Regions from separate parts of the Obesumbacterium proteus genome, predicted to be linked through region 2. Evidence: predicted binding sites of a transcription regulator. Region 2 holds the regulator's gene; each other region holds the start of a gene.
What was found. The regulator CRP, encoded in region 2, controls carbon source genes, mostly activating them, when cyclic AMP is high. The targets are predictions, from matches to a motif close to ATGTGANNNNNNTCACAT.
Positions count from the first base shown of each region.

Region 1: a site for CRP is predicted at 2,793-2,810, ahead of epd (erythrose-4-phosphate dehydrogenase). Genes of this name have one in related genera too.
Region 3: a site for CRP is predicted at 3,915-3,932, ahead of DSM2777_RS15410 (YjcB family protein). Genes of this name have one in related genera too.
Region 4: a site for CRP is predicted at 3,915-3,932, ahead of mlc (sugar metabolism global transcriptional regulator Mlc). Genes of this name have one in related genera too.

Region 1 is NZ_CP014608.1:4,676,948-4,682,075, reverse strand. It holds gene loiP (metalloprotease LoiP) at 1-460, opposite strand, end outside; gene tkt (transketolase) at 712-2,706, shown strand; gene epd (erythrose-4-phosphate dehydrogenase) at 3,030-4,073, shown strand; gene pgk (phosphoglycerate kinase) at 4,114-5,128, shown strand, end outside.
Region 2 is NZ_CP014608.1:1,051,030-1,056,157, reverse strand. It holds gene DSM2777_RS04990 (LysR substrate-binding domain-containing protein) at 42-953, shown strand; gene DSM2777_RS04985 (OsmC family protein) at 959-1,366, opposite strand; gene crp (cAMP-activated global transcriptional regulator CRP) at 1,697-2,329, shown strand; gene DSM2777_RS04975 (YccS/YhfK family putative transporter) at 2,373-4,451, shown strand; gene argD (bifunctional acetylornithine/succinyldiaminopimelate transaminase) at 4,448-5,128, opposite strand, start outside.
Region 3 is NZ_CP014608.1:3,234,246-3,239,373, forward strand. It holds gene dgcN (diguanylate cyclase DgcN/YfiN) at 1-757, shown strand, start outside; gene yfiB (outer membrane lipoprotein YfiB) at 828-1,280, shown strand; gene proP (glycine betaine/L-proline transporter ProP) at 1,705-3,207, shown strand; gene DSM2777_RS24700 (hypothetical protein) at 3,406-3,549, shown strand; gene DSM2777_RS15410 (YjcB family protein) at 3,609-3,887, opposite strand; gene DSM2777_RS15415 (formate/nitrite transporter family protein) at 4,068-4,970, shown strand; gene DSM2777_RS15420 (MarC family NAAT transporter) at 5,057-5,128, shown strand, end outside.
Region 4 is NZ_CP014608.1:3,426,189-3,431,316, reverse strand. It holds gene DSM2777_RS16335 (cytochrome-c peroxidase) at 1-271, shown strand, start outside; gene clcB (voltage-gated ClC-type chloride channel ClcB) at 413-1,690, shown strand; gene bioD (dethiobiotin synthase) at 1,697-2,362, opposite strand; gene mlc (sugar metabolism global transcriptional regulator Mlc) at 2,603-3,823, opposite strand; gene DSM2777_RS16315 (LysR family transcriptional regulator) at 3,973-4,869, opposite strand; gene DSM2777_RS16310 (MFS transporter) at 5,062-5,128, shown strand, end outside.

The DNA of each region.
Region 1 (5,128 bases), 1.4 Mb from region 2:
CCGCCGTGGTGGCGTAGGCCACCTGCATGGCTTTACGCGAATGGCCTAATGCGACGTGGCCCATTTCATGCCCAAGCACGCCTTCGACTTCGTTGTCATTCATCATGTCCATAAGTCCACTGTAGACACGCACGCAGCCGTTAGCCATCGCCCACGCGTTGACGTCTTTCGTCACATAGACTTTATAGTTGACTGGGGTACCATTGATATCGCTGCCCAGCGCTTTAGAAATGGTTGCTAAGCGTTTGGCATAGGTGCTATCCGCTGGGGCGATTTGGTTTTTGCTGTCCATTTCCGCACAAGACTGTTCACTCAGGGCTTTGACTTGGGCATCAGAAAGCGTTGCGGCCTGAAAGGCCTGTGCGCCAGACTGCATCAGTCCTTCTGTATTCATGTTTTGACAGCCGCTGAGGAAGGCAGAGGCTGTTAGAGCAATAAGAGGAAGTGTTATTTTGTTCATGTTATTTTCCTTGGGTGCAGTCTTTCCAGAGATTGAATGACGATCTGTGGTAGTGTATCCAGCGCCAATTAGGCTGTCATTGAGTATGTATTCTGTCTATACAGACCCCGTATGAAAGCGGATTAATCTGCTATTAAGAGAAATATAATGAGACATCATCGACTCATTTAGCCTTAGGGATTGCTGTTTTCATACGTAGTCTGAGAAAATACCCCGAACCCTGTTTCTTTAAATCCGACTTGGAGTAGAACATGTCCTCTCGTAAAGAGCTTGCCAATGCGATCCGTGCACTCAGTATGGACGCTGTGCAGAAAGCCAATTCTGGTCACCCAGGTGCCCCTATGGGTATGGCTGATATCGCGGAAGTCCTGTGGCGCGATTACATGAATCACAACCCGACCAATCCAAATTGGGCCGATCGTGACCGCTTTGTGCTTTCTAACGGCCATGGCTCTATGTTGATTTATAGCCTGCTGCACCTCACTGGCTATGATCTGCCAATCACCGAGCTGGAAAATTTCCGTCAGTTGCACTCTAAAACTCCAGGTCACCCAGAATACGGCTATACCCCAGGCGTAGAAACCACCACTGGCCCACTGGGTCAGGGCATCGCGAATGCGGTGGGTATGGCGATTGCAGAACGTACTTTGGCCGCGCAGTTTAATCGCCCTGGTCACGACATCGTTAATCACCACACCTACGCATTCTTGGGTGATGGCTGCATGATGGAAGGCATCTCTCACGAAGTTTGCTCTTTGGCGGGTACTTTGAAGCTGGGCAAACTGACCGCGTTCTATGATGACAACGGTATTTCTATCGATGGTCACGTTGAAGGCTGGTTCACCGATAACACCGCTGAGCGTTTTGAAGCTTACGGCTGGCACGTTATCCGTGGCGTAGATGGTCACAACAGCGACGCAATCAAAGCGGCTATCGAAGACGCACGTAAAGTGACCGATAAGCCATCTCTGCTGATGTGCAAAACCACCATCGGTTTCGGTTCACCGAACAAAGCCGGTTCTCATGAAGCTCACGGTGCGCCACTGGGTGCTGCTGAAATTGAAGCAACCCGTAAAGCACTGGGCTGGAACTACGCTCCGTTTGAAATCCCTCAGGAAATCTATTCTCAGTGGGATGCAAAAGAAGCGGGCAAAGCGAAAGAAAGCGCTTGGGATAAGAAATTTGCTGCCTATCAGGCTGCATTCCCTGAACTGGCTGCTGAGTTCAAACGTCGCGTAAGCGGTGAGCTGCCAGCTAACTGGGCTGAAGAATCCAAGAAATTCATCGATCACCTGCAAGCTAACCCAGCGAAAATCGCGAGCCGTAAAGCGTCTCAAAATGCGCTGGAAGCTTTCGGTAAAGTTCTGCCTGAATTCTTAGGTGGTTCTGCTGACTTGGCACCAAGTAACCTGACCATGTGGTCTGGTTCTAAGCCGTTGAACGAAGATCTGGCCGGTAACTACATCCATTACGGTGTACGTGAATTCGGTATGTCAGCCATCATGAACGGTATTGCTCTGCACGGCGGTTTCCTGCCATACGGCGCAACCTTCCTGATGTTTATGGAATATGCACGCAACGCCGTTCGCATGGCCGCGCTTATGAAAATCCGTAACATCTTCGTTTATACCCATGACTCTATCGGTCTGGGTGAAGATGGCCCAACTCACCAGCCGGTTGAGCAGATGGCTAGCCTGCGTGTGACGCCAAACATGAACACATGGCGTCCATGTGACCAGGTTGAATCTGCGGTTGCATGGCAGTTCGCTATTCAGCGTAACGATGGCCCATCTGCGCTGATCTTCTCGCGTCAGAATCTGGCCCAGATGGATCGTACCCCAGAGCAGGTGGCTAACATCTCTCGCGGCGGTTACATCCTGAAAGATTGCGCTGGTCAGCCAGAGCTTATCTTCATTGCGACCGGTTCTGAAGTTGAACTGGCTGTGAACGCTGCGGATCAGCTGACTGCGGAAGGCCGTAAGGTTCGTGTTGTTTCAATGCCTGCGACTGAAGTCTTCGATAAGCAAGATGCTGCCTATCGTGAGTCCGTACTGCCAGCGGCAGTTAGCGCTCGCGTTGCTGTTGAAGCCGGTATCGCTGACTTCTGGTACAAGTATGTTGGCCTGAACGGTGCCGTAGTCGGTATGACGACCTTCGGCGAATCTGCGCCAGCTGAGCTGCTGTTCAAAGAGTTTGGCTTCACCGTAGACAACGTTGTTGCTAAAGCGAAAGCGCTGCTGAAATAATTTGGTAGTTATCGCTGATAAAAACGGGATTGCCGCAGGGCAGTCCCGTTTTTTTATGCTTAGCGGCACTCTTTAACGCCCATAAATTGTGAGCTATAGCACATTTTAAGCGAAAGAAAGCGAGGCATAACGCCCATTTTATTGCGGTTATTTCTTTTGTTGAGGCTTTGGTTTATTCTTGGCTGAAGCGTTTCAGTTGATTGATGAAGCATCAATTATCGGGATTATGTGACAACGGGATTTCCATCGTTTTCGATGCTGGATTACTCTATGCTCTTGCCTTAAAACTTTCGTTTTAAACTGCGTTTGGCGCAGGGAGTGATATGACTATTCGCATCGCAATAAACGGTTTTGGTCGAATCGGACGCAGCGTATTACGCGCGTTATACGAATCCGGTCGTAGAGTAGAGATGTCCGTGGTAGCGATAAATGAATTGGCAAATGCGGAAGGCATGGCTCATTTATTGAAATACGATTCCAGCCATGGGCGCTTTGCTTGGGATGTCCGTCAGGAGCGGGATACGATGTGGGTGGGCGATGACACTATTCGTCTGCTGCATGAGAAGCAGATTGCAGATTTGCCGTGGCGTGAACTGGGTGTGGATATCGTACTAGACTGTAGCGGTGTTTATGGCAGTCGAGCCGATGGCGAAGCTCATATTATGGCGGGGGCCAAAAAAGTTTTGTTCTCCCACCCCGGCAGTCACGATCTTGATGCAACCGTAGTCTATGGTGTGAACCAGCAGGAATTGCAGCCAGAACACCACATTGTGTCTAACGCATCCTGCACGACTAACTGCATTATCCCAGTCATTAAATTGCTCGATGATGCGTTTGGGATTGAATCGGGTACGGTTACCACGATTCACTCATCAATGAACGATCAGCCGGTGATAGATGCGTACCATTCCGACCTGCGTCGGACACGCGCGGCCAGCCAGTCGATAATTCCTGTCGACACGAAATTGGCCGCTGGTATCACCCGCATTTTTCCTAAGTTCTGCGATCGCTTTGAGGCGATTTCAGTGCGAGTGCCGACGATTAACGTTACGGCAATCGATTTGAGCGTTAGCGTGCAGGCCGCAGTAAAGGTGAGTGATGTCAACCACCTACTGCAAAAGGCAGCAAGCACCTCATTTCGTGGTATAGTTGACTATACAGAATTACCACTGGTTTCGACCGATTTTAATCACGACCCGCACAGTGCCATTGTTGATGGCACGCAGACGCGCGTCAGCGGTCAACACTTGATAAAAACGTTGGTCTGGTGCGACAACGAATGGGGTTTTGCCAATCGTATGTTAGATACGACGCTGGCAATGTTCCAAGCGGTTTCCAGTACGGCACAGCCGCCTGTGCAGCTGTGACGGTCAAGCAACTTTAAGAGAATCAACGAGAGGGTTCACCATGTCTGTAATTAAGATGACCGATTTGGATTTGGCTGGTAAACGTGTCCTGATCCGTTCAGATCTGAACGTTCCAGTTAAAGAAGGCAAAGTGACTTCTGATGCGCGTATCCGTGCATCGCTGCCAACTATCGAAGCTGCTCTGAAGCAGGGCGCTCGTGTAATGGTTACTTCCCATCTGGGTCGTCCTACCGAAGGCGAATACAACGAAGAGTACTCTCTGCTGCCGGTTGTTAACTATCTGAAAGACCACCTGAAGTCTCCAGTTCGTCTGGCTAAAGACTACTTGGACGGTGTTGACGTTGCAGAAGGTGAACTGGTTGTTCTGGAAAACGTTCGCTTCAACAAAGGCGAAAAGAAAGACGACGAAACCCTGTCTAAAAAATACGCTGCACTGTGTGACGTTTACGTCATGGACGCATTCGGTACTGCACACCGTGCACAGGCTTCAACCCACGGCGTAGGTAAATTTGCACCTATCGCATGTGCGGGTCCTCTGCTGTCTGCAGAGCTGGAAGCACTGGGCAAAGCGCTGGGTAACCCAGCACGCCCAATGGTTGCTATCGTTGGTGGTTCAAAAGTTTCTACCAAGCTGACCGTTCTGGATTCTCTGTCTAAAATCGCTGACAAACTGATTGTTGGTGGCGGCATCGCGAACACCTTCGTTGCAGCTCAAGGCCACAACGTCGGTAAATCACTGTACGAAGCCGATCTGGTTGATGAAGCGAAAAAACTGCTGACAACCTGTGACATCCCAGTTCCTACCGACGTTCGTGTTGCTACCGAGTTCTCTGAAACTGCGGCTGCAACGCTGAAATCAGTCAACGACATTAAAGATGACGAGCAGATTCTGGATCTGGGTGATGCTTCAGCACACCAGCTGGCTGAAATTCTGAAGAATGCGAAAACCATTCTGTGGAACGGCCCAGTCGGTGTGTTCGAGTTCCCTAACTTCCGCAAAGGCACCGAGATCGTTGCTCAAGCAATCGCTGATAGCGAAGCATTCTCTATCGCAG
Region 2 (5,128 bases):
TTTTTTTGGGGGTGATGCTTTTTATTGATAGGGGAAGCGCGGTGAAATATCTGCCAAAAATTCAGCAGTTAAAAACGTTTCAGGAAGTGATTCGTCGCGGAAGTATTCGCGCCGCCGCACGCGCATTAAACCAGTCACAGCCAGCAATAAGCAGAGCGATCAAAGAATTGGAACATACGCTGAATACGCAGCTTATCGTGCGCGGAGCCAAAGGAATGATGCTGACTGAAACAGGAAGCGCGTTTGCGGCACGCTCGCAGCTTATTTTGGAAGAACTACAGCGCGCGGCAGATGAAATTGAGCAGATAAGCCAATATTCTCAAGGATCAGTTTCTGTAGGCTTTTCATCGCTAATTGCGCTAACCGTGTTTCCTCAGGCCGCTGATACCTTTAAGTCTCAGTTTCCACAGGCCAATATACACGCCAAAGAAGCGCAGCTCTCGACGCTTCTACCGGCTTTGCGTGAAGGGCGACTCGATTTTGCCATCGGCACGCTAACAGCCGAAACCACGCCAATAGATCTGGTACGTGAGCCGTTATTTGAATCGCCCTTTTGCATTATCGCTCACCGCGACAACCCATTTTCTCAAGCGAAATCGTTAGAAGAGCTGAAGCACGCAAAATGGCTGATACCCGAAACCGATATGGGTTATTACCAGCAGCTAGAATCCGCCATGGGGAATTTTTACCACCAGCTTAGCCAATCACCGATCCGAACGGACTCCGTGGTTTGCGGATTAAGCATGGTGCAACAGGCACAATATCTGACCATCGTGGCTCGGGCGATGCGGACTCCGCTGGGATTAGGCAATACGCTCTGTGCATTGCCTATCGACGATTTACCCACCGCCCAATACTGCGTGTTCTATTCGCAAAAATCGCCGCTCACCTTAACGGCGCGGCGATTCCTGGATTTATTACGTTGGGAATGCCAAAACTATGCTTGGGAGTAAAAACGTTACTCAACCACGATAGTTTCAAAGCTGTGAGTAATATTCACCGCCTGACCCAACATCAGCGCTACCGAGCAATACTTCTCGGCCGATAAGGCAACCGCACGTTCAACGGCTTTATCGGTCAGCCCTTTGCCGGTAACCACAAAATGCAGATTGATATGAGTAAACAAACGAGGGGCTTCTTCACGACGCTCAGAGGTTAATTTCACTTCACAGTCGCGCACGTCCAGTCGCCCTTTTTGCAAAATTGAAACCACGTCAATCGCACTGCATCCACCCGCAGACATCAGCACCATTTCCATTGGGCTTGGTGCTTTGTCGCCAGCGTTTCCATCCATAAGAATCTGGTGTCCTGAAGCGGATTCACCCAGAAAAGTCATCCCTTCAACCCATTTCACTCGTGCCTGCATGTTTATCACCCCTTTGGTTAAATTTTGGCATCAGACTACGCTTTCTATAAAAAACAGGCAATCCGAGGCCTCACTTCTTGATGCTGAAGCGAGACAACACAAGACACCTGCACAAAGCTGTGCTACAAACTATGCCGAAATGGATCTTTATGGATTGAAACGGGTATAGATCAATAACTCTAGGAAATAATTACCTTAGCCTATTACTCTATATCTCGATTATGAAGTGCTATAACAAGTTAATAAGCAAAGCCCCGTGCCACGATAAGCACACTGTCAGGATCAGTATCCCGATATTAGGGCAGCGATAACAACAGAGGATAATAGCGAATGGTTCTCGGCAAACCGCAAACAGACCCGACTCTTGAATGGTTCTTGTCTCATTGCCATATCCACAAGTATCCGTCCAAAAGTACCCTGATCCACCAAGGTGAAAAGGCTGAAACCCTGTACTACATCGTTAAGGGCTCCGTTGCTGTATTGATTAAAGATGAAGAAGGCAAAGAAATGATCCTTTCTTATCTGAATCAGGGCGATTTCATTGGTGAACTAGGCTTATTTGAGGAAGGGCAAGAACGTAGCGCCTGGGTTCGTGCAAAAACCGCCTGTGAAGTGGCTGAAATTTCCTACAAGAAATTCCGCCAGCTCATTCAGGTCAATCCAGATATTCTGATGCGCCTTTCTGCTCAGATGGCTAGCCGCTTACAGGTTACCTCTGAAAAAGTCGGCAACCTTGCGTTCTTGGACGTAACCGGTCGTATCGCTCAGACCCTGCTGAATCTGGCCAAACAGCCAGATGCCATGACTCATCCAGATGGTATGCAGATCAAGATCACTCGTCAGGAAATTGGCCAGATCGTTGGCTGCTCCCGTGAAACCGTTGGTCGTATTCTGAAGATGCTGGAAGATCAAAATCTGATCTCCGCACACGGAAAAACCATCGTCGTTTACGGCACTCGCTGATAGATGACGCCCGTGTAGCCTTGCTGCACGGGTTTCTTTGGCTATGTGGCGGCGGTTCATCTACCACCCGGAAGTCAACTACGCACTGCGTCAAACGCTGGTGCTGTGTCTTCCTGTGCTATTCGGTCTGTTGATAGGTAATCTACAACTTGGGCTGATGTTCTCTTTAGTTCCCGCCTGCTGCAATATTGCCGGACTCGATACCCCACATAAACGCTTTATCAAACGCTTAGTCGTTGGCGGCAGCTTATTTGCCTTTAGCAGTTTTCTGCTACAGCAATGCTTACTTTGGCAAATTCCCCTACCGCTGATCATGCTCGGTTTGGCTTTATTGCTCGGCGTTAACGGTGAGATTAGCCCGCTACATGCGCGACTTATGCCAGCAGCGCTGGTTGCCTCTATTTTTACCCTGAGTATGGCGGGAAGCGTGCCGATCTGGCATGGGCCACTGCTGTATATTGTCGGTACTATTTGGTATGGCGCTTTCACCTGGTTTTGGTTCCTGCTGTGGAAGGGGCAACCGATCCGCGAAAACCTCAGCCAGCTTTACGTTCAGCTTGGCGACTACATGGAAGCCAAGTACAGCCTGCTAACTCAGCATATCGATCCTGAAACCGCACTGCCTCCGTTGCTGCAACGTCAGCAAAAAGTGATGGATCTTATTGCTCAGATATACCAACAAATGCACATGCTTTCGTTGGTGCATAATCCTGAATACAAACGCCTGCTGCGCTATTTTCAGGTCGCATTAGATTTGCAAGAACACATCACCGTTAGCCTGTCTCAGCCCGATGAAGTACAAAAGCTGGTCGAAAAAAGTCAGGCCGAAGCGATTTTACGCCGCAATGCTCAGGTCATTACAGAACGGCTCAAAACGGTTGCTGACGATATTTTATATCACCGTTATCCCCAACATTTCTCGATGGATAACGAGCTATCTGCGCTAGAAAAACTGTCTAATCAGCACCCAGATAACCCCGTTGGCAAATTCTGTTACTACCATTTTAGCCGCGTGGCTCGCCTACTCGAGCGCCAACGCCCATTATATCAACGCAATCTGATGTCCACTCAGCAACGGCTTCCCTTCTGGCCTGCGTTGCGCGCCTATCTTTCGTTAAAGTCAGTCGCGCTGCGCAACGCCGCACGATTAGGCATTACGCTGGCGGCAGGCAGTAGCCTCGGCATGTTATTTCATCTGCCAAAGCCCTATTGGGTTTTGCTGACGATCATGCTGGTGATCCAAAATGGCTATAACGCAACGCGCGTTAGGATCCAGCACCGTGCGCTAGGCACTTTCGTTGGGCTAATTGCTGCCGCAGGACTGCTCCAGCTCAACCTGCCGTTGAACGTCACGCTAAGCTGCATGCTGGTGATAACCATCGCGGCTTATTTAGTTCTCAGGAAAAATTACGGGCTGGCCGTGATTGGTTTCACCATCACGGCGGTGTATACGCTCCAGCTGTTACAGCTTAACGGGCTACATTTCTTAGTTCCGCGTCTCATCGATACGGTTCTCGGCTGTATTCTTGCCTTTGCCAGCACCATCTGGCTGTGGCCACAGTGGCAAAGCGGCTTGCTGCGTAAAAATGCGCATCAGGCATTAGAAGCCTATCAAGACGAGCTGCGCCTTTTACTGTCGCCTGAACCTAAAACGGCTGCGCTGGCCTATGCGCGCATGAAAGTGAATCAGGCACACAACGCCGTCTTTACTTCGCTGAATCAGGCGATGCAGGAACCGGGGTTTGATTCACGCTATTTAACGGATATGCGCCTGTGGATCACCCACAGCCAGTTTATCGTTGAGCACCTCAATGCCATGACGATCCTCGCACGCGATCACTACATGCTTACCGAGAATCTGGCACAGGATTATTTGCAGCGTTGTGAAATTGCATTGCAGCTTTGCCAGCAACGTTTGGAGCACGATGGTCCAACGCTCAATGACAACGCCGCCGTATTTCAGTCTGACGATCAAGAAACTAACGGGATGCCCGTTACGCAAATTGAAGTGCATCTGCGGCGCATCATTGCGCACTTACGCGCCATGCATACCATTTCGTCGATAGCATGGCGGCAACGGCCACATCACGGGATTTGGATGAGCCGTAAACTCAGGGATTAATGACCGCCTACGACTTTGGCAATGGCTTTTTCCAGCCGTGCCATGCCTTCATGGATATCGGCAAACTCGACAACCAGCGATGGCGCAAACCGTAGAATATCCGGCCCTGCATTCAGCAGCATCAGTCCTTCACTGGCGGCAGCATGTAAGATATCTCGCGCCTTACCGTGATAGGCAGGGCTCAGTTCAGCGCCCAACAACAGCCCCATTCCACGCACCTGAGTGAAGATATTGTATTGGGCATTGATCTTCTCCAGCGCTTCCACAAATAGGCCATGGCGCTCTTCAATTCCCGCCATCACCTCAGATGTATTGATCACGTCCAAAGCCGCCTCAGCAACCGCACAGGCCAGTGGATTACCGCCATAGGTGGTACCATGGGTGCCTACCTGCATGGCGCTGGCAATTTCATGAGTTGTTAACATGGCGCTAATCGGAAAACCGCCTCCCAGCGCTTTGGCGGTGGTGAGAATATCCGGCGTTACGCCGTAGTGCATGTAGGTAAAGAGTTTACCGGTTCGGCCCATGCCACTTTGTACTTCATCGAACACCAACAACGCCTGATGCCGATCGCAAAGCTCACGCACGCCTTGCAAGAAGCTTTGCGTCGCAGGCATTACGCCGCCCTCGCCCTGAACGGGCTCAAGCACCACTGCACAGGTATGATCGTCGATAAC
Region 3 (5,128 bases), 2.2 Mb from region 2:
GTTCCTCGGAAACTTAATGCTCGGGCTGCTGAGCTGTTTGGTGCTTACCGCGTTGCTATCATTTTGGCTGGTGCGCCGGATGCACACCGGAATTGTTGACGAATTGCAAAATATTGCCCATGTCGCTCGCTCGGCACGAGAAAATAGAGCGTTTTCTTTGCGCGTGAGGCCGTCACAAATCGCTGAGATTAACGAGCTCAGTCGAGGCTTCAACAGTTTGTTGCGAGAAATGGAACTACAGCAAGCAGATTTGGTGAATGAAAACGATCAGCTTTCATATAAAGCACTGCACGATCCGCTAACCTCATTACCTAACCGTTCAAACTTTATGAGCATGCTGGAAAGCATGAATACGGCGCAGGAACAAATATGTGTGATGTTCCTTGATGGGGATGGTTTTAAAGCAGTGAATGATACGTGGGGGCATGCTGCTGGCGACTATGTGTTGACCACTATTGCTGAGCGTCTGCGAATGCAAATTCGCAAGAATGATTTAGTTGCTCGTATGGGCGGAGATGAGTTTTCAATCTTATTGCGTCACATTGCGCATAAGGATGATGTTATGCAAATCATCGACAAAATTGTTAAAGCCATGCGGGAAACAATCTATTTGCCTAACGGTGAGCCAGTATTTATTTCATTGAGTATTGGCTTCACACTTTCACATGAACAGAGCACACCGGTTGAATTATTAGAGAAGGCAGATGCCGCGATGTATCACAGCAAACATAGCGGCGGTGGTTGGAGTTTCTCATAACGAGAACATTAAAAAGTAGAAATAGGGAGTAGGGAACGTGAAAAATCATATTCACTGGAAATTTATTGGCATGTTTTTAGCCATGTTTTTTTTGGCCGGCTGTCAGCATAAAGGCGGGCTTACCGCTGAACAAATTGCGGTACTAAAAGAGCAAGGCTTCCAACAAACGGAAGAAGGGTGGATGTTTGGACTGTCAGAGAAAGTTCTTTTCGGCAATAACAAGTCCAATTTAACACCTGATAGCGTTGAAACAGTGAAAAAAATGGGCAAAACACTCGCTCAGATTAATATTATGCATGCGCGTCTGAGTGGCTATACGGATAATTACGGCGATGAAAGTTATAACCAACAACTGTCGTTGAAAAGAGCCAATACCGTGGCAGATGCACTTTCTCAGGGCGGGATCCCACGAATGAATCTGACAACTCGTGGAATGGGGGAAAGTAACCCAATTGCCAGTAATAATACTAAGCAGGGCCGCTCCGAAAATAGACGCGTTGCCATCGTCATTGAGTCGCCATAAATCAATATTGACTTGGGTATCACGGATGATGCCTATTTAATTAAGCCATTCAATCCTGCGTTATTCCTCTCTATACCCGTATCTCCCGCAGTAAAATATTCGATCCGTTAACTAGTTTCATTGCGTTAATATATTCCTTGCTGATTGTTTTTTATTCAACTCTTCTTTACGTTTCAAGTGACTAAGATCACAAATTTTGACATTTGGGTCATTTTGTTGAATTATTGTTATCTAGCCGCTACGTTATTTGAGGGATTAAATAAGGATAAAAGGGCCAAAAAATGCGTAGCTTAGCGGGGAAATAGCTCTCCAATAGCGCATATTGACGGCGATTTAGGCCACGCCTATCAGGCATAAGTGACCATAGTGCGCTGCAGCGAGATGGCTTTCGCTGTGCAGCACAAAATTTAGCAAGGAAACGATAATGAGATTAAGAAGAAAGCAGGCAAAGCCGCTACACATTAACGACATTACAATTATTGATGATGAGAAATTAAAAAAAGCCATTACCGCTGCTGCACTGGGTAATGCGATGGAATGGTTTGATTTTGGTGTATATGGATTTGTGGCCTATGCACTTGGACAGGTATTTTTCCCCGGCGCAGATCCTGGCATTCAGATGATCGCTGCCCTAGCAACATTCTCCGTTCCGTTTTTAATTCGTCCTCTCGGTGGTGTTTTCTTTGGCGCATTGGGCGATAAGTTTGGCCGCCAAAAAGTTCTGTCCGTAACAATTATTATCATGGCCGTCAGTACATTCTGTATTGGTTTAATCCCTTCCTATGCCTCTATCGGCATTTGGGCTCCAATCCTGCTGCTGTTAGCCAAATTAGCGCAGGGCTTTTCTGTCGGTGGTGAATATTCTGGCGCGGCAATTTTTGTGGCCGAATATTCTCCAGATAGAAAACGTGGGTTTATGGGAAGCTGGTTGGATTTTGGTTCGATAGCTGGCTTTGTGCTTGGCGCAGGCGTTGTCGTACTTATTTCTAGCATTGTAGGGGAGCAGGACTTCCTGGATTGGGGATGGCGTATTCCATTCTTCATTGCAGCTCCGCTGGGCTTAATCGGTCTTTATCTGCGCCATGCGTTGGAAGAAACTCCGGCATTCCAACAGCATGTTGATAAAATGGAAAAAGACGATCGCAACGCGATTCAAAACCCACCTAAGACTTCATTTAGACAAATCGTTTCCCAGCATTGGAAAAGCTTATTAACGTGTGTGGGCGTGGTGATTTCAACCAACGTAACCTATTACATGCTGCTGACGTATATGCCGAGTTATTTGTCCCATAACCTGCATTACTCTGAAGACCATGGGGTGCTTATCATCATCGCTATCATGATTGGTATGCTGTTTGTGCAGCCAGTAATGGGGTTAATGAGCGACCGTTTTGGCCGTAAGCCTTTTATCATTTTCGGTAGCGTTGGATTACTGCTGTTGGCAATTCCATGCTTCAAACTGATTAACAGCGATGTCATTGGGTTAATCTTCTTAGGTTTGCTTATCCTTGCCGTATTACTCAATGCCTTCACCGGCGTTATGGCATCGACGCTACCGGCCATGTTCCCAACGCATATCCGTTACAGCGCTTTGGCAATCTCTTTCAACATCTCAGTCTTGGTGGCAGGTTTAACGCCAACAATCGCTGCGTGGTTAGTTGAGACGACAAATAATCTGTATATGCCAGCGTATTACCTCATGGTTGTCGCATTGATAGGCTTGGCTACGGGTATCTTTATGAAAGAAACCGCAAACAAGCCACTGCGTGGTGCAACGCCAGCGGCATCAGACCGTGCTGAAGCCAAAGAGTTGTTACAAGAAACGTATGACAACATTGAGCAGAAGGTGGAAGATATTAACGAGCAGATTGGGGAGTTGGAACGTCAAAAACAACGCCTTATCGATCAGCATCCGAAATTAGACTAAATTGTCTGATTGAACCAAGGGCCGCATTGCGGCCCTTTTGCATTTTATAATGCTAAGTCTTTAAATTATGTTTTTTGGATATAGTTTTCGATAAAAGTTTACAATTCAAAAACACAGCTTGAAGCAGAAGGGTATAGGCTTTTTCCTAATAACGATGAGCGTGTGGGGATAACGCTCAGTTATCAGAGGAGCCAAACGATGAATGCGAAAAGAGTTAAAATTGCACAGTCAGTAGCAAAATATGCCGTTGCACGCCATAGCTCAAGCCGCTGGAATACGGCAATGAAAATGCTTAAGGCTTCACTTTTAGCTGGCGTCAGTGCGTCAGGTAGTGATGTATAACCATCAAGACCTGCGGCGTCATGCTATTGTAGACATAATCCGAGAGCATGCCGTGCCTGTTACATCATGCTATAGGCAGACGGCTGACTCATTACATCGACGAAAACATCTTTTGCAACTGCCCAAAAATGGCTCATACCGGCTGTGTTAATGGTGTTGCCAGATAACGTCAAAACTAGCCAGCATGCGGTGGCAAAACCAATACCGCTGAATGCAAAGGCGATAATGCGATGGCCCTTTTTGCGGAATTTCACATTCAGTGAGCTGGCAATAAACATCATAAAAGTGCTCATGATTTCCCAGCGGGCTACGATCAGCCCGGTCATAACAGTACCCATGTAACCAAATCCTTACTCAATATTAAAGTGTGATGTTGATCACATTATAAATTCCATTGAACGAATGCTCCAGCAGGTTTTTCATTCAAAACACGGCACAACCGTGCCTACATAAAACCTGAGGTACTGCATCTTCGAATGAGCGTCTACGCTTAATCTAAGAATTAGGAGGAGCGCAGAATGAATGATGAGCCAAAACAAGATGAGATTGTCGATGAGAAACCCGCTGATGATTTAAAGGTCGATAACGAAGAAGAGAAGCAAGGGAAGCCGATTAATACTGATGAAGAGCGGCTACCGTCTCGTGCCGCTGCGGTTCACGAAATTATTCGCCAAGAAGGCACTAAGGAACTGGAGCGTGATGTTTGGGCGCTTCTGTGGTCGGCGGTGGCAGCGGGACTCTCGATGGGGGCTTCGCTGATGGCCAAGGGCATTTTCCATGTGAAACTTGATGGTGTTCCCGGAGCCTTTTTACTTGAGAACTTTGGTTATACCTTTGGGTTTATCATTGTCATCATGGCGCGCCAGCAACTGTTTACCGAGAATACGTTAACGGCAGTGCTCCCCGTCATGAATAAACCTAACAAAACCAATCTTATTTTGTTGATGCGGCTATGGGGATTAGTTCTCCTCGGTAATCTGGTCGGTACTGGATTGGTGGCCTATATTTTTTGGCATTTGCCGGTATTCGATGTGGAAACGCGTAAAGCATTTGTAACCATTAGTCAGCAAGTAATGAGTAATTCACCAACGGAGATGTTCGCCAACGCGGTTATCTCGGGTTGGATTATTGCCTCAATGGTATGGATGTTCCCATCAGCGGGAGCAGCCAAGATATGGGTGATTATTATCATGACATATCTGGTGGCGATAGGTGATTTAACACATATTGTGGTTGGGTCAGTTGAAATTCTTTATCTGGTGTTCTCGGGACACCTACATTGGCATGCGTTTTTATACCCGTTTGCTTTACCCACGTTGGCCGGAAATATTATTGGTGGAACTTTCATCTTTGCGTTAATCAGCCATGCGCAGATACGTAATGAACTGGATAAATCGATGAAGAAAAACGGTGGACGATAATCGGCATAGCAAGGGTAGAGTCGATTTTATATACTCAAATGTTGTATCACGCGTATTAGAAAAATACATCAAGGATAGAATGACGAATGGTTGAATTATTTAAAGCAATTGGGCTAGGGCTCGTGGTCTTGTTACCGCTGGCTAACCCGCTAACAACG
Region 4 (5,128 bases), 2.4 Mb from region 2:
TGCCTTCGGCAAGGTGACCAGCGCGGATATTGGCCGCCTCAATGTGACCCAGGGGGAGCGTGACCGTTTCCGCCAGAAAGTGCCAACGCTGCGTAACGTTGCGCTGACGGCACCTTATTTCCATCGTGGCGACGTCCCTACGCTGGATGAAGCGGTGAAACTGATGTTGAAATATCAGGTTGGTACTTCGTTACCGCAAAAAGACGTGGATGACATTGTGGCGTTCCTCGAGTCGCTAAACGGCGTCTATACCCCTTATCCAATTCATTAACCCTCCCTAAGCGCCGCATTTTTGCGGCGCAGTTTCTTCCTGCGGTTAAAACCCTTAAACTGCTACCACTTTTATGCCTTCGCACGACGCAGAACGTGCTTCTTTATTGCTAACCCGCGGCTAAACATGACTTCACCACGCATGAAACGTCTGATTCATATGCAACATTATCAACTGATGCTGCGCCGCTTAGCTATTGCGATGATTTTAGGGATCGCCGCGGCCACCGTTGTTTGGCTATTTCACCAATCAATGTTGAAACTAGAATGGTTATTCCTAGGCAGTCGTGGCGGAAGTCTGGTGGCCGCTGCGGCCGAACTGCCATTATGGCGGCGTTTGCTTACGCCAGCTTTAGGTGGGTTGGTTGCGGGTTCTATACTGTGGCTGTTTCAGAAATATCAGCATCAACGACCATCCGCCCCGACAGATTATATGGAAGCCTTTGACGCTGGCGATGGCCGTTTAGATATTTCCGCCAGCCTTGTCAAAAGCCTAGCCTCTCTCATTGTGGTATCTAGCGGAAGCGCTATCGGGCGCGAAGGCGCCATGATCTTGCTGGCCGCCCTGTTTGCATCGGTTTTTGCTCGCTTGTTTACACCGCCAAAGGAATGGAAACTGTGGGTTGCCTGTGGCGCTGCCGCGGGGATGGCCAGCGCCTATCATGCACCTTTGGCGGGTAGTTTATTTATTGCAGAGATCCTTTTTGGATCGTTAATGCTCGCCTCGCTTGGCCCCGTGGTGATCGCCGCGGTCAGCGCCCTACTGATGAGTAACTTACTTAACGGTGGGCAAGAAACGCTGTATCAGGTACAAATTCTGGTCGCACCGTGGCCAGTACAGTATATGTTGATGGCGCTGCTGGGTGTCGTGGCAGGGTTTGCCGGACCACTATTTCTCTCATTGATGCAGTACAGCAGCCATTTCTTCCAACAGCTACGCCTCCCTCCACCTCTACAGCTGGCGCTTGGTGGCCTGATCGTCGGCGGATTATCTATCATTTTTCCCGAGGTCTGGGGAAATGGCTACAGCGTGGTTCAATCGTTGCTGTCTGCTCCGCCGGGTGCTTTACTCATTGGGGCCATTTTGCTGTGTAAACTGGTTGCGATACTGGCGAGCAGTGGCTCAGGGGCTCCCGGTGGGGTCTTTACACCCACGCTGTTTATTGGTGCTGCGCTAGGCGCATTTGTTGGACAGCTATTTGCGCTCTGGCCGGGTACGGGCGAACACATCGCATTATTGATGGCGCTCACCGGCATGGCTACGCTGCTGGCAGCAACCACGCATGCGCCAGTGATGTCTGCGCTGATGGTGTTTGAAATGACGGGAGAATATACGTTGTTACCGGGATTATTACTGGCCTGCGTGATGGCGACAACCCTGTCGCGCTGGCTGCGGACAGGGTCAGTTTACGGTAAATAGACGGCGTTATTTAAGAGGGGAGAGATCGATATATTTAGACAGATCTTTTTCCTCAGGACGGAACAGGTATGGAATTTCGCCCAACTGTGGCCCTGGCAATTTTTGACGTAACGCTTCTAACGTTTCGGCATAATGCGAAAGCCCAGGGTTGATACGGTTGGCAATCCAACCGGCAAATGGCAAACCGTCATTGATAATCGCCTGTGCCGTCAAAATAGCGTGGCTAATGCAACCCAGCTTAATACCGACCACTAAAATCACCGGCAGTTGTTCTTGCACTACCCATTCAGATAACGGGCGTAAATCGTGCATTAAGACGCGCCAGCCTCCGGTGCCCTCAACTACTAAGTGCTCAGATTTACCGCTCAGATTTTGAAGCCCACGGCTCATGAGGCTGTAATCCAATGGCTCACCGGTATAAGCGTTAGCAATTTCTTCCTGCAACGTTATCGGGTTTACTTCATCATAATTCAATGGGATAGAAGAAGACGCCTGCAATGTTAACGCATCTTTATTACGCAGTCCTTGCGGGGTTTCTTCACTACCGACGGCGATAGGCTTGTAGCCTACAGCAGTAGCACCAGAAGCATGGATGGATTGCAGTAACGCACGAGAAACGACGGTTTTACCGACTTCAGTGTCTGTTCCTGTGACAAAAACACGCTTTAACATGAATGATACTCCGGAGAATCTCCGATAAAAAACACCAAAAAATTGGCGGAACGACAATTACCATCCGCCATCAAGAATGATGAAAAGTCTAGGCGAAGCGCTAAAGCAGCAGCTTGCGTTAGCTCAATATTTTGTTTATCGAGGTGACAATTTCATGAAATACCGCTATTTGTGCCGTTATTTCTACCAAAATAGGGGTATGAATTAGAAAGGAATTTAGCCAAATACGTGCGGTTATAGCTAGCCTTGCAACAGTTGAACTAATAATGAACCATTGTAAAGCGCCTCTTTAACTAATGCGGCCGCAGGCATGGTGCCATTATTACGGAAGCGCGTAGCCTCAACGCTCAGTCCCTGCGCATAGTAGGGTAAAGACTGTTGCTGAATTGCCGCATTGATAGAGGGAAAGAGAACTGCACTGGCTTGATTGAGCGGAGAGCCAATCAGGATCTTCTCGGGATTAAACAGATTTACCATAATGGCGAGGATGCGTCCCACGTTGTTCCCTACGCTGCTGATAATATCCTTCGACAGCTGATCGCCCTGCATGGCCGCCTGACAGATAGCATCAATCGTGATCGGTCCATTATGCAGCAAAGACGATGGTGAAAGTGGTAACCGCTGCTCGGCTAATTCGAGAATATGCCCAAGCCCTGCCACGGTTTCCAAACAGCCATGATTACCGCAATAGCACTGCTTGCCATAAGGATCGACCTGCGTATGACCAATTTCCACCACGCTATGTCGGCCACCGTTGAGCAAACGACCATCGGTAATGACACCTGCACCCACATCGTGATCGATAACCACCTGCAACATATTTCTACAGTTTTCACCAGCCCCGAACAGCGACTCCGCCATCGTCCATGCGCAGATATCATGCTGAAGAAACACCGGTAGGCCGGTATGCTGTTCCAGCTCGGGACCCAGCGGCATATCACACACATCATCATAAAAAGGCATGCGATGAACCATCCCCTTCGCCGAATTAATCAATCCGGGAAGCGTAATCGCAATGGCAGTGAGTCGTTCAAGCTGATGCTGATGGCGGATAAAGAATTGGTCAATTTCATTAATGATGCGTTCGAGTAACGGTTGATCTGCCTGTGCAGGCAATTCGATATCGTCTTCAGCGACCAATTTACTGCTGAGATCGCGCAACGCCAGCGTCATAACACCATGACCCACGCGAACGCAGAGATAGTGCCAAGCGACGGTATCTAAAATAAGACCAACGGCAGGACGACCGCGGCTTCCAACTTCTTGAAATTCGGTTTCTTGAACTAGATGTGCTTCTAGCAGTTCACGCACAATTTTGGTGATGCTGGCGGGCGCAAGCTGTGCTCGCTTAGAGAGTTCGATGCGGGAAATTTGGCCATGCTGATCAATAAGGCGGTATACCGCCCCAGCATTTATCTGCTTGATTTGATCAATATGTCCCGGCTGGCTTTCAGCTATCACCGACCTACTCCCGCTTATTTTTCGCGCTTCTAAATAAATATTAACGCTATGGTGTCGGTTTTGAGTAAACCCGTCAACTATTTGATTCGTTATGTGATTTAGTGCACAAATAAGCCCAGCAATGGTCGATTTTAGCAGCGATTGTTTATCTATGGTTGAGCAATCATTAAATTTATCAATGCCGTTGCCTGCGCGCTCAATGGCCTAGTTTTACTGTAAGCGAGCCAAACTTCCGTGAACGCCGTTTCCTCGTCTAAGTATCTATAGCAAACGCCATCAACCTGAATTCGTGTAAACGACGCCGGTAAAATAGACACGCCGAGCCCTGCGGAAACCAACCCGACAATCGTCATCGCTTCCCCCACTTCTTGCGTGATATAGGGAGTGATACCTGCATTTTTCAGCAGCGTTAATATTTCATCATGCAGCGCGGTTCCCACTTCTCGGGAAAAAAAGACAAAGGGCTGATTCGCCAAATCGCTAAACTTCAATTTCTCGCGCCCAGAAGCTGCCAGCGGGTGATCCTGGTGTAACACCGCAACCAAAGGCTCGCGCAGCAAGAGTTGATGCGTCAGCGTGTCGGGTAATCGCGTATTGCGCATCACGCCAATATCGAGCTTTCCTTCTAATAGCGGTTCAATTTGTTGCTTAGTGTTCACCTCACGCATTTGCATGTGAACCAAGGGATAGCGCTGCCGGAAAATAAATAGGCTGCTGGCCACCAAACTGATAAACGGAGCGGACGAGGTAAAGCCAATCTTTAAATTACCCAGTTCACCTCGATGCGCCCGCGCCGCGTTTTCTGCCGCTTGTGAAAGGTGATCCACTATTTCGTAGCACTCTTTTAGAAAGAGTTCGCCCGCTTGCGTGAGGCTCACATTTCGGTTGTTTCGTTCTAAAAGCCGAGCACCCACTTCCACTTCAAGCGCCTGAATTTGTTGGCTCAATGGTGGCTGAGAGATATTTAAACGCTCCGCCGCTCGCCCAAAATGGCACTCTTCAGCAACGGCAATAAAGTACTTGAGATGTCTAATTTCTATACGCATAGGCCAATTGATATCTTAAACGTCTTATTTTCATTTATTAATATATTAGACAATAAATTCGCTGATACCTATGCTGAATTTATATCAGCCGTTGTGACCTGCCGCACATAATATGGGCAAGCAGAGCTGATGAACCGTTTTACCCGATATTTTCGGTAAGGATACAGATTGGAAACCCCTCCGGCAGAAACAATGCCGTCTCGCATTGATTCAACCTCAAACTCGCCTGTTGTGTCGCCTGTAGCACCAACGCGCCGTG